Regions from separate parts of the Clostridium sp. SY8519 genome, predicted to be linked through region 3. Evidence: riboswitches for the same ligand, from Rfam matches in the RefSeq annotation. Region 3 holds a riboswitch; each other region holds the start of a gene.

Region 1 (4,397 bases), 280 kb from region 3:
CATCTTCCGGCAGGCGGTCTTCCCGGATCTTCCGGGCCGTTTCCGGATCCAGCGCGCAGGCAAACTGCGCCTCCCAGTCCAGTTCCCGCCGGGCGTCCGCCATCCGGTCATCGATGTCCCTGGCGTGAGGAACCCCTTTGGCGATATCCGCCGCATGGGCCGCGATCTTCGAGGCGATGATCCCCTGTTTTACATCTTCTACATTCGGCAGCGCCAGATGCTCCGCCGGTGTCACATAACACAGAAACGCCGCTCCGCTGGCTGCCGCCAGAGCGCCGCCGATTGCCGCCGTGATATGGTCATATCCCGGCGCGATATCCGTCACCAGGGGGCCCAGTACATAAAACGGCGCGCCCATACAGATGGTCTGCTGTACCTTCATATTTGCGGCGATCTGATCCAGCGGCACATGTCCCGGTCCTTCCACCATGACCTGCACATTGTGGGCCCAGGCCCGTTTGGTCAATTCGCCCAGGCGCACCAGTTCCTCAATCTGGCATACATCCGTAGCGTCTGCCAGACATCCCGGCCGGCAGGCATCGCCCAGAGAAATGGTCACATCGTGCTGTTCACAGATCTCCAGGATCTCATCATAGTGTTCATAAAACGGATTTTCCTCTCCGGTCATGCACATCCAGGCAAAAACCAAACTGCCGCCGCGGCTGACCAGGTTCATCTTCCGCTTGTGGGTTCGGATCTGATCGATGGTTTTTCTGGTGATTCCGCAGTGAAGCGTGACAAAATCCACGCCGTCTTCCGCATGCAGACGAACCACATCCACAAAGTCTTCCGCCGTCAGCTCCGCCAGATCTCTCTGGTAATGAATCACGCTGTCATAGACCGGCACCGTACCGATCATCGCCGGACATTCTCCCGTAAGCTTTTGACGGAACGGCTGTGTATTTCCATGGCTGGACAGGTCCATAATGGCTTCCGCTCCCAGATCCACCGCATGCATCACTTTTTTCATCTCCACGTCATAATCCTTGCAGTCTCTGGAAATTCCCAGGTTGACATTGATTTTTGTACGCAGCATGCTGCCCACACCCTCCGGATCCAGTGATGTGTGGTGGATATTGGCGGGAATCGCCACTTTGCCTTCTGCCACCAGTTCCCTAAGCTTCTCCGGCTCCATATATTCCTTCCGTGCCACTGTCTCCATCTGCGGGGTGATAATGCCTTTCCGTGCCGCGTCCATCTGTGTGGTATATGTTTTCATGATAAACTCCCTCTCTTTCAGAAATTCTGTGCAGCTGTTTCGTGACAGCCTTCGGTCTCTTCCGCTCCCTGTCTGCCGGCTGCGGTCTGATCCGGATCCTCCGCGTAATAACCATGCACCGCAAAGCCATGGTTCAGCGGGCCGCTTCCATTTCCAAGATCCAGCATGGCCGCCAGTGCCTCTGATACATACTCTTTTGCCCGCTGCACGGATGCTGTCAGGGAAAATCCCTTGGCCAGATTCGCCGCAATCGCGCTGGACAATGTACAACCGGTTCCATGGGTGTTCGGATTCTCAATCCGCCTGCCTGCAAACCAGGTAAATTCCGGATCTGCGGGGTTCCGGACCAGCAGGTCACTGGCCCCCCGGCTGCTGTGTCCGCCCTTGCACAGTACCGCGCATCCATATCTGCGGACAAGACTGGCTGCTGCCGAACACATCTCTCCCTCTTTCGTGATCTTCTGTCCGGTCAAAGCCTCTGTTTCCGGAAGATTCGGCGTAAGAACTGTCGCCAGCGGAAAAAGCTCCCGGGTCAGCGCATCTGCCGCGTCTTCTTTCAGCAGCTCTGCTCCGCTGGTAGATACCATAACCGGATCCAGCACGATATAACGCGGCTGATACTCTTTTAACTTCTTCGCGATGGAGCGGATTAGTTCCGTATCCGCCACCATGCCGATCTTAACCGCGTCCGGAAAGATGTCCGTAAACACCTGATCCAGCTGTGCCTCCAGACACTCCGGATCCGTGCATCTGATCACAGATACGCCGGTGGTATTCTGCGCTGTCAGAGCTGTGACCGCGCTCATGGCATACACGCCATTGGCCATCATCGTCTTGATATCTGCCTGAATTCCGGCGCCTCCGCTGCAGTCGCTGCCAGCGATTGTTAATGCTGTCCTCATACATTTGCCTCCTGTCTGAGTCTTCATTATTTTGTATCGCGACAGAAGGTGGTGCCCCCAATCTGCCGCTTTCCTGATGGCGGATCCTGCCGCCGAATGTCCGGACCTGTCCATGGCAGAAAACTTTCCGCAAAGTTTTCTGCCATAGAAAAAAGCGGCACCCTCTCGGATGCCGCTCAATCGTTCTGAACTCTTTTCCGCATCCTGCCCCAGTTTTGGCAGAATGCAGATTATTTCCCTACGTTGGCATTATCCACATCAGGTATCGGTCGAGACAGTATCAGTCTCCTCTCAGCCTGCTTCTGCAAGCTCCCTGTTATGTGATTGCAGTGCCGCAAAATCCACCCCAGGCAGATAATTCCGCCGGTCTGTCAGATTTCCAACACGTTACATTTATTATAAGCGCACCGGCAGCATTTCGCAATGGGCAGCCCGCTGTTTTTTCGGTATTTCTCTGATTTTTCCCGAAATGTGTCTGAAATTGTCCGAAACAGTATACAAAATTGTTTTTTTCAGCCGGAAAGCGTATAGTTACTGTTTTGGAAGGTATCTCTGTACGGATGCAGAAAGGAGTAGATCCATGGATCTGATTCAGCGAAATAATGACACCATCCTGCACATGACCATGAGCTGTGTCGGCGGTTTTACCGGCGTCTATGCCATCATGCTGCGGGATCACAATTTCGGTCAGGCCGCCACCGGCAACCTGCTGGAGCTCTTCAGCCGAATCGTAATCGGCCATTCCTGGTATGAAGTACTCTGGCGCGCTACAGCTCTGGGACTGTTTGCCTTGTTTCTCGGACTGGCCCACATGCTGGAACGCCGGCTGCCCGGACGCAGCCGTCTGATTTGTATTCTGGCGGAATACGCGGGAATCCTGATTACGGGGCTGATTCCCCCATCTGCTCCGCCGATTCCCGCGTTGTTTCCGGTGTTTGCGCTGACTGCTTTTCAGTGGGGCAGCTTCGCCGGCGCCAGGGGCTTCAGCTGTTCCACCATCTTTTCTTCCAACAATCTGAAGCAGACGGTCTTCTCCTTCCAGGATTACCGCCAGACCGGGGATCCACGGATGAAAGAAAAATTTCTCTTCTTTCTTTCCACTCTGATCTGCTTCTATGCCTCTGCCACGGCAGGCGCGTACCTGGTCCTGCACCTCGGTGCCCGGAGCATCTGGCTGTGCTGGATCCCCCTTTCCCTCGCGTTGTATCTTACCCTGGCCGCTGTCCGTCAGCCAAAGGAAGAGATTTCACCTTGCAGTCCGTCCTCTGCAATTGTAAAATAATATTAAGATAACTACTGTATCATTTATTTCCTGCAGAAGGAGCATCCACATGAATCATAAAATGCAGCTTGAACTGACCCAGAAGCAGACCATATCCCAGCAGATGCTCCAGTATATGGACATCCTGCAGATGAGCGCAGCCGAACTTGAAGCCCATATCGAAGCGGTTTCCATGGAGAATCCGGTACTGGAACTGGCGGATCCGGATCAGCCGTCCCGCACAGATTCCGAAATCGACCGGCAGCGCAAGCTGGAGTGGCTGGAATCCACCGATTATCAGAACAAAGTATACTATCAGTCCGACAGTTCTGCCGAATATTCCCAGGAAAATCTTCACGACATTTCCGAAGATGGAAAAGCCCTGTCCGAATACCTGAATTCCCAGCTCATGTTCTTTAGCTACAGCCCGGAAGAACAGCAGATCTTAAACTATCTGATCTATTCCCTGGATTCCAAGGGATACTATACCGAAGATCCGGCGATTCCCGCCGCCCAGTTCCATGTGTCAGAGCATACGGTGCTTCATCTGCTGCAGGAGATCCAGAACCTGGATCCTGCCGGAGTCGGTGCCCGGGACCTGAAAGAATGCCTGGTGCTTCAGCTTCACCGCAAGAAAAATTACTCCGCCATCACCGAACAGGTCATCCTGTTCCATCTGGACGAAGTCGCCAAAAACCACATCCCTCAGATCGCAAAGAAAATGAAAGTGACCACCGAAGATGTGCTGGCCGCCTGTGAGGAGATCCGCACCTTCAATCCGAAGCCCGGCAACTCCTTCAGCAACCGGGAACACCTGCGCTACATCAGTCCGGATGCCATTGTCATCAAGACAGACCAGGAATTCGACATCCTCATCAACGAATACCAGTATCCCCGGTTTTCCATGAATCCTTTCTATGTGGATCTGGCCAAACAGACCACGGACAAAACCGCCAGAAAATATCTGAAGGAAAAGATCCAGCAGATCCAGAGCCTGTCGGACAGCATCGGCATG
Region 2 (4,397 bases), 570 kb from region 3:
CTCCACCTGCTCCAGCGTCAGTTTCACACGGGTGATCTGATTGTAGCAGTTAAATCCGCAATATACGCAGTAGTTTTCGCAGTAATTTGCAATATACAGCGGGGTGAACAGATACACCGTATTGCCGAAATGCCTGCTTGTTTCCCTGCGTGCCCGCTGCGCCATCTCTTCCAGGAACGGTTCCGCCGCAGGAGACAGCAGTGCTTTGAAGTCTTCGATGCTGCAGATCTCATGATCCAGTGCCGCCCGGACATCACGGGCCGTATACTGACTGCAGTCATAACTGTTCATCTGCTCCATGACTTTTTCACAGACGTCCGAGTCAATCTGTTCCATCCCCGGCTGGTACTTCATATGATCCGTCCGGGAGGAGGGATCGGTTTCCAGCCGGTGCTTTTTTTCCAGGCTCTTTGCCGTCATCTGGTCCGAGTCAAAGATAAACTCATTTTCCATTGCTCTGTACACCTCCTCAGTCATGCAGGAATCCGGTCAGCGGGTCGGAAGACGCCGCTCCCCGCAGCAGCACGCGTCCCAGTCCGGATAAATATGCCTGTCTGCCGGCTTCGATGGCTTTGCGAAAAGCCGAAGCCATCAGCGGAAGATCCCCGGCTGTGGCCAGTGCCGTATTGGCCATAATCGCCGCCGCGCCCATTTCCATTGCCTCACAGGCCTGGGACGGTCTGCCGATTCCCGCGTCCACAATGATGGGCAGGTCGATTTCATCAATCAGAATCTGAATAAACTCTCTGGTGGCCAGTCCTTTGTTGGATCCGATGGGGGAAGCCAGAGGCATCACGGCTGCCGCGCCGGCCGAAACAAGATCCCTGGCCGCATTCAGATCCGGATACATATAAGGCAGTACCACGAACCCCTCCCGGGCCAGGATCTCTGTCGCCCGGATCGTCTCCTGATTGTCCGGCAGCAGGTATTTGGAATCCCGCATGATTTCGATCTTGACGAAATCACCGCATCCCAGCTCCCGGGCCAGACGGGCAATCCGCACGGCTTCCTCCGCGTTCCTGGCTCCTGAAGTATTGGGAAGCAGCGTCACTCCTTCCGGAATATAATCCAGGATATTTTCTTTTTCCGTTGTATTTGCCCGGCGTACCGCCAGTGTCACGATCTCCGCGCCGGCATCTTCCACTGCTGCCCGGATCAGTTTCAGGGAATATTTCCCCGATCCCAGAATAAACCGGGAGGAAAATTCCTTTCCGCCAATGACTAATTTGTCCTGTGTCTCCATTTTGCTCCTTCTTTCTGTTTCTGCCCAGACGGAACTCTGTCCGGAACTTCCGCCCTTCCTGTGTCTTACGGTCTGCAGACGGTCTGTCAGCCGCCGCCCATGAACTGTACGATCTCCACCACATCGCCATCCTGCAGAATCACAGCGGCATACCTGTCTTTGGGCAGAATTGCTTCATTGTATTCCACAGCAATGACGCGGGGATCATAGCCCGCTTCCCGCAGATAATCCGCCAGTGTCCTGCCGGCTGTGTCCAGTTGTACTCCGTTAATCTGTACCATTCGGGTCCCTGCTCCTTTCCTTTCATTCCTGTGCAAACAGCGAAAAACACGAAAAAAAGGAAGGCGCCTGACTGGCGTCTTCCCTGTATTCTCATCTTATTTCCAGACTTTCCTACGTTGGCATTATCCAAATCAGGTGTATGGGTCGAAGGTGTACCTTCCTCTCAGCCTGTCCGGATGCTGTCATCCTCAAGCTCCCCGCTGTTCACTTGTTAATTCTATTATAGCCCTGCTTTTTCGCCATTGCAAGCCGTAATTTCTGATTTCTTTTCCATTCATGAAGCGGTGCCGGCAAACTGGGAATTATACAGTGACGTATAAAAACCATTGGCTGCCATCAGTTCCTCATGGGTTCCCTGTTCAATGATTTTTCCCTCTTTCATGACAAGAATCCGGTCCGCGCTGCGAATGGTGGAAAGCCGGTGTGCCACAATGAAGCTGGTCCGTCCTTTCATCATCTTGCTGAATGCCTCCTGGATCCGGATTTCCGTCCGGGTATCAATACTGGAAGTCGCCTCGTCCAGAATCAACATGGGCGGAAGCGTCAGCATGATCCGGGTGATACACAGCAGCTGTTTTTGTCCCTGGCTCAGACTGTCATCGTCAATCACCGTGTCCAGCCCTTCCGGCATCCTGCGGATAAATTCCCAGCTATGGGCCTCTTTGGCTGCCTGAATGATTTCCTCTTCGGATGCCTCCGGCCGTCCGAAAGCGATATTCTCCCGCACGGTTCCCTGTTTCAGCCAGGTCTCCTGCAGAACCATACCGTATCCGCGCCGCAGGGACTGCCGGGTCACCTGGTAAATATCCTGTCCATCCACAGAAATCTTCCCTTCATCCACATCGTAAAAACGCATCAGCAGGTTGATCAGTGTGGTTTTCCCGCATCCGGTCGGACCCACAATCGCCACGGTCATACCAGGCTCTGCCCGGAAATTAAAGTCCTGAATCAGCGGTTTTGTTTTCTCATAAGAAAACGCCGCATGTTCAATGGCAACACTGCCCTGAGCCACCTGCAGTTCCCGATCCGGCTCTTTGCTCATGGGTTCCGCCTCGATCAGCGCGAATACCCGGGCCGCGCAGGCCAGCGCGTTCTGCAGCTCCGTAATCACTGAGCTGATATCATTAAAAGGCTTCATGTACTGGTTCGCGTAGGACAAAAGCACGGTCAGACCGCCTACGGTCAGATTGCCGCCCAGGATCCGAAAGGCGCCTACCAGTGCCACCAGCGCATAAATCACATTATTTACCGCCCGGGTGCCCGGATTGGTCAGGGAGCTGAAAAACACCGCCTTCTGGGAGTATTCCTGCAGTTCCAGGTTCACTTTACGGAACTGTTCCGAGGCTGTTTCTTCATGGCCGAAAGCCTTCACCACTTTTTCGCTGCCGACCATTTCGTTGATCAGCGCCGTCTGCCGGCCCCGGACTGCCGTCTGTTTCTGGAACATCCGGAACGAACGGGTGGAAATAAAACGGGCCACAAAAAAGCTCAGGGGGGTCATCACAATCACCAGCACGGTGATTCCGATATCTCTCTGGAACATAAAGACCAGTGTGGCAATGATCGTGACAATCCCGGAAAACAGCTGCGTAAATCCTAACAGCAGGCCATCCGACAGCTGATCGATGTCCGCGATGACACGCTGCACAATATCCCCGGAACTGTGAGAATCCAGATAAGACAGAGGAAGATCCTGAATCTGGCGGATCGCCCGGGCTCTGATATCCCTGACAGTCCGAAACGTCAGACGGTTGTTGATGATGTTCATGATCCAGGTCGCCAGTGCGGCCAGCACCATCAGCACCGCAATGCGAAGCCCGTACCAGGCCACCAAGGAGAAATCCACCCGGTGTTTCGCCACGATGCCGTCAATGGCATCGCCGTACAGATTCGGAATATACAGCTGAATGATGACAGAGACAGCCGCCATCACAATGCTGGCTGCCAGCAGCGCCTTATACCGGCCGATGACTGCCAGCACTTTCTTTAACACTGCCATGCTGGAAGACGTATCCATGGCATTCTGTTTTTCTTTCTGCGGCTTCTGCGCGCCGCCACGTCGGAATCCTCTGCTCATGCCTGCGCCTCCTTTCGTTCTTCCGGATACTGGGAGTAATAGATCTCCTGATATACGCCGCAGTCCCGCATCAGTTCCTCATGGGTGCCCCGTCCCACCAGTCTGCCGTCATCCAGCACCAGGATCTGGTCCGCGGTCCGTACGCTGGCCGTTCGCTGGGACACGATAAACACAGTCATCCGCTGTCCAAGCGCGCGCACCGCTCTGCGCAGATTCAGATCTGTCGCGAAATCCAGCGCACTGGCGGAATCATCCATAATCAGGATTTCCGGCTGTTTGACCAGCGCCCGCGCAATGGTCAGCCGCTGCTTCTGACCGCCGGACAGATTTCGGCCGTTCTGTTCCAGCAGGGCATCCAGCTGTCCGTCTTTTCCTTTTACCACTTCTGTGGCCTGGGCCGTGGCAAGAGCCGCCCACAGTTCTTCATCGGAAGCGTCCGCCTTTCCCCACTGGAGATTCTCACGGATACTGCCTTCAAAAAGTTCTGCCTTCTGGGGCACGACGCCGATCCGTTCGATCAGCTTCCCTTCCGGATAATCCCTGACATTGCTTCCGTCCACTTCCACACTGCCCTGTGTCACATCATAAAATCGCGGGATCAGGTTTACAATAGTGGTTTTTCCGCTTCCGGTGCCGCCGATAATTCCCACAGTCTCGCCCTTTTTCACAGAAAAATCGATATCTGACACTGCGTCTTCCCCGGAACCGTCATAGGAGAAGGATACATGATGGAAAGCCACCGCATCTTCGTTTCCTTCTGCTCCTGCGCCGGCCGGCACGGGCTGCCGGTCCTGT
Region 3 (4,397 bases):
TTGCTGTAGTCGCCGCCGTCTGCCTTTACCACATTCCGGATAATGGCTTTCTCAATGTCCCAGTCCCAGGTGGCGTAGCTGTGGCCCGCCATATCCTTCGGGGATTTGATCCCGGTGCTCTTCTTGGACATAATACCGGATGTGTTATGCTGAATCACGGCTGCCACCGCGGTAATCGGCACGCTTTTCTTTTTGCCTGCCATCAGGGAGGACATGGTGTCCTGGAAGGATACGCCGAAATCGGCTTTTCCGCTTCCTACCAGCGTCTCCGCCCCGTCATCCGGCGGCTGGACGATTTTTACTTTCAGTCCCGCGTCCTTGAAATAGCCCAGCTGATCCGCCACGTAGACACCGGTATGGTTGGTATTCGGCGTCCAATCCAGGACAAAGGTCACTTCTTTCAGATCCCCCGAGGAAGTGCCCTCCGCAGACGCGCTGTTTTCTGTTTTGCCCGCGCTTCCGGACGCGGAAGTGTCGCCAGTCTTGGAACTGCCGCATCCTGCCAGCAGCCCCACGGCCAGTCCTGCTGTCAGAAGCAGGCTGAAAATTTTCTTTTTCATTTCGTCTCATCCTTTCTTGTTTCATTCCATGGCATCATCTTTTTCTGCGCAATATTTACCGCCAGGATCAGCAGCAGACTGATCACGGTAATCAGCAGAATCACCGCAAACATCTTGTCATAGGCAAATGATTTTTTGACCCGGGTCATGTATACGCCAAGTCCCCGGAAGCCTCCCAGCCATTCCGCCAGGACAGCGCCTACGATGGCATATGCCACGGAAATCCTTAACCCTGAGAAAAACTGGGGCAGCGCCCCCGGTATCTTGATGTGCCGGAAAATCTGCCATTTTGTGGCTCCCATGGCCTGGAGCAGATGCACCGCGTCTTTGTCCGCGGAATGAAATCCGTCCAGCACCCCCACGGCAATGGGGAAAAATGAGATAATAATAACCAGCACAATCTTCGGCGTCATCTCATAACCGAACCAGAGCACCAGAAGCGGCGCAATGGCCACCGTGGGAATGGTCTCTGTAATCACGATCAGCGGATACAGCGCTTTGTAGGCGCCTTCCCAGCGATCCATAATACAGGCCGCCGCGAATCCTACCGCCACACCGATGACCAGCCCCAGCACTGCCTCGATCAGTGTAGTGGCCAGGTTCAGCATCAGCACAGAAAAATCTTTTACAAAGGCAGCGATCATCTGCACCGGGGAGGGCAGCATGAAATTCGGCACCACGCCGAAGTACGAGATGCACTCCCAGGCAATAAGAATCACGGCAATCGCCGCCAGCGGATACAGCTTATTCGTGATATTTTCCGATTTTTTTCTCAATGGAAAGTACCTCGCCTTCCGGCTTATAACTTACTTTGATATACGCTGCCACGGAAGGGGCCCCGGCCCGCACCGCGATATGCTGGCATTCCTTGACGATATCCATCAGGGCGTCATAAGGGCCCTCGATCGTAGTTTCAAACGGTCCTACATAATAGTTATAACCGGACCGGGCGATATAAGCGATTACTTCATCTACGATGCGGATCAGTTCCTCGTCGTCCGATGCCTCCGGCAGTGTCTGGATTGCTACACTGGCTTCCATTTTTTCTTCTCCTTTCACGCAAAAGGATCCCCCGCAGAACGAACCGGCCGCCTGTGCCGGACCATAGGTCGGCAGCAGAATCCGCTTCAGAAACTGTGGGGGATCTTTTTTATTTGCATCTGTTATGCTTCCCTACGCTGGAATTATCCAGATCAGGTAATGAGGGTATGCGGGCCTTCCCGCGCTCTCAGCTCTTGCTCCCCTAGCTCTGTTCCGAAAAGATTATAGGCTGTTTGCCGGGAAACTGTCAACGCAGTTTGCGCAGGTATATGAAAAAAGTCCGCTTACCGGCGCAGCACTTCCCTGCCGTACCGGTTCACTTCGTCCATGTAGATGAACCATTTCTCTTCATTCGTGGGAATGTAATAGGGCAGATACCGGCCTTTTCCCGCATAACGGTCCATCGCCGCACGGATCATCGCCCGGGCCTCCGCTTCCGATGTGGCATCCAGATCCAGCTTCTGGTTGTCGATGCCACCCATAAAGGTAATCCGGTCTCCATACTGTTCCAGCAGTGCGTCCAGATCATTGGATACCATCATCGGCTCAATGGCGTCCACGCCGATCTCGGCCAGATCCGGCACGATCTGCATGATATAGCCGCAGGAATGATGGATGTAAAGGCCGCCCAGCTCATGAATCCGACGGGCGTATTTCTCCTCATTCGGCCGGATAAACTCCCGCCACAGCTCCGGGTCAAAGAACATATTGTTATTGGTGCCCCAGTCATCATGCATGTGGATCACCTGGGGCTGCAGATACTGAAAGGCCAGGTCGATGCATTTTAATTTGTAGCTGCACATCGCGTCAAAAAAGGCATGGACCGCCTCCGGAGATTCATAGAAGGCGCACAGGGCGTTTTCCATCCCGATCATCTGATTCATCCGTTCAAACTGGCCGGACAGAAGCAGGCAGGAGACCACGTCTGTCTCCCGATTGACGCCCATGCCTGCGCTCATGCCCTGAAAAATCTGCTCCAGCGGCATAAAGTCCAGCGGCGGAAACTTCACCTTTTCCTGCCAGTCCTCAATGTCGTCAAACAGCATAAAGCCTTTGGCCACCATATTGCCGTTGACCAGTGGATTGGGACCCAGATTGGTCCACTGCACACCCCAGGCATCCGGCCCGGTTCCGTACGGGTCCGGCTGATTGTCTTTTCCGAAATACCGTTCTCCCGGGAATACCACATCCTTCATGACGGAATAAACTTCCGGAATAAAATCGATCGGTTCTCCCTTCAATGCGGCCAGCAATGCTTCTTTTGGTGTCTGCATAACCCCTGCCTCCTTGTCCTGCCTGTCATACTGCTTTGTTTCTGTCTCTATCCTAACAGTTTCCTGCGGCAGAAGGAATCAGTTTCTGTCTCCTGTGCTGTAACCAGAAGTTACATCCCATTCTGTCCCTGCGGAATCGGTTCCAGGTCAAATTCCTCCCGCAGGTCATCCACAATCCCGCTGAGGCCCTTCAGCCTGCTGTCCCGGTGATACAGCAGCGCCGTGTGATAGCGCAGTGCCCTGCCGGGATAGGGAAATCCGCGGACCTGCCCGTTTTCCACTCCGTAGAACATCATGGGAAACACCGCAAACCCCTCCGCCTGCCGCATCAGCACCATCAGGGTCTCAAAATTGCCGACTTCCCTGACTTCTCTGCAGGGGATATTTTCATAAAAATTCTCCGACAGCGGCACATTGTAATGATCCCGGTCCACCTTCAGTTTCAGAAACGTCTCCCGGCGCATATCTTCCAAGGTGATGGAATCCCGGATCGCCCAGGGATGAAGCAGGGACACAATCACCTCTACGTCATGCTCCCCAAAGGAAAGCCCCTCGTATCCGAACAGGTTATCCTGCTCATGCACATTCGTCAGCAGAATGTCCAGCCTGCCGCTCATCAGCTTTTTCCGCCCTTCCTCCAGTTCCAGCATCTCCAGGCTGATCTGATAGCAGGGATAGGACGCCATGAGGAAAGATACCAGCGGCGTAACCATCTCATCCCGCGGCAATGCGGAAAAGATGCCGATTCGGATCTGCTCTTTGCCGTCATGCGCCCGCTGTTTCAGCGTTTCCAGCACCTCGGTGTACTCCCGCTCCACCTTGCCAAGCTGTTCCCGGGCGTATACGCCCAGCCGGGTCAGCTCAATTCCCCGGGAGGAACGGGTAAACAGTTCGCCGCCGATTTCCTGCTCCAGCGCGGTAATCTGCTTCGTCAGCGCCTGGGGGGATACATAGATCTGCTGTGCCGCCCTGGAAAAGCTTTTTTCTTCTGCCGCCCGGAGAAAATAACGTATCTTCTGATTCATTCCGCACCTCCGACTCGCTCCGTCGTAATTTTCCTGTCATCCTGCCGGTATCTGACCGGCCACAGACTGGATTCGCTCAGTCATAGTCCACTTCCAGCAGACACAGCCCCCGGGCCGGTGCCGTGGGTCCCGCCTGGGCCCGTACGCCCGCCGCGAGAATCCGCAGCATGTCTTCTGCCTGCATCCGCCCGGCGCCCACTTCCAGCAGTGTTCCGGTCAGGATCCGCACCATATTCTGGAGAAATCCGGTTCCGTGGAAATACAGCCGTAGATACGGCCATTCCTCCCGGATTTCGATCCGGTCCACTTCCCGCACTGTGGATTTCTTATATCTGGGATTGCCGCAGAATGCCTTAAAATCATGGCGCCCGGTAAGGAACTCTGCCGCCCGGCGCATCTGTTCCACATCCGGCCGTTCTTCCAGGGCCCAGACATACCGCCGGTCAAAGACCGGCTTGCCGGTTCCGTACCAGCAGGTGTAGCGGTAGGTCTTGCCG

Evidence for each region. A riboswitch is a leader RNA that binds a small molecule or an ion and turns the genes downstream of it on or off. The one in region 3 is predicted to bind thiamine pyrophosphate.
Region 1: another riboswitch for thiamine pyrophosphate. It lies ahead of thiD (bifunctional hydroxymethylpyrimidine kinase/phosphomethylpyrimidine kinase); the one in region 3 lies ahead of CXIVA_RS06185 (thiamine-binding protein).
Region 2: another riboswitch for thiamine pyrophosphate. It lies ahead of thiS (sulfur carrier protein ThiS); the one in region 3 lies ahead of CXIVA_RS06185 (thiamine-binding protein).

The regions. Positions count from the first base shown of each region.
Region 1 is NC_015737.1:1,586,803-1,591,199, reverse strand. It holds gene thiC (phosphomethylpyrimidine synthase ThiC) at 1-1,219, opposite strand, end outside; gene thiD (bifunctional hydroxymethylpyrimidine kinase/phosphomethylpyrimidine kinase) at 1,237-2,121, opposite strand; TPP riboswitch at 2,338-2,447, opposite strand; gene CXIVA_RS07495 (YoaK family protein) at 2,702-3,403, shown strand; gene rpoN (RNA polymerase factor sigma-54) at 3,453-4,397, shown strand, end outside.
Region 2 is NC_015737.1:1,869,158-1,873,554, reverse strand. It holds gene thiH (2-iminoacetate synthase ThiH) at 1-453, opposite strand, end outside; gene CXIVA_RS08750 (thiazole synthase) at 470-1,243, opposite strand; gene thiS (sulfur carrier protein ThiS) at 1,330-1,524, opposite strand; TPP riboswitch at 1,617-1,735, opposite strand; gene CXIVA_RS08740 (ABC transporter ATP-binding protein) at 1,800-3,524, opposite strand; gene CXIVA_RS08735 (ABC transporter ATP-binding protein) at 3,599-4,397, opposite strand, start outside.
Region 3 is NC_015737.1:1,302,849-1,307,245, reverse strand. It holds gene CXIVA_RS06195 (ABC transporter substrate-binding protein) at 1-560, opposite strand, end outside; gene CXIVA_RS06190 (ABC transporter permease) at 557-1,336, opposite strand; gene CXIVA_RS06185 (thiamine-binding protein) at 1,305-1,601, opposite strand; TPP riboswitch at 1,714-1,815, opposite strand; gene CXIVA_RS06180 (uroporphyrinogen decarboxylase family protein) at 1,886-2,875, opposite strand; gene CXIVA_RS06175 (LysR family transcriptional regulator) at 2,986-3,900, opposite strand; gene truA (tRNA pseudouridine(38-40) synthase TruA) at 3,977-4,397, opposite strand, start outside.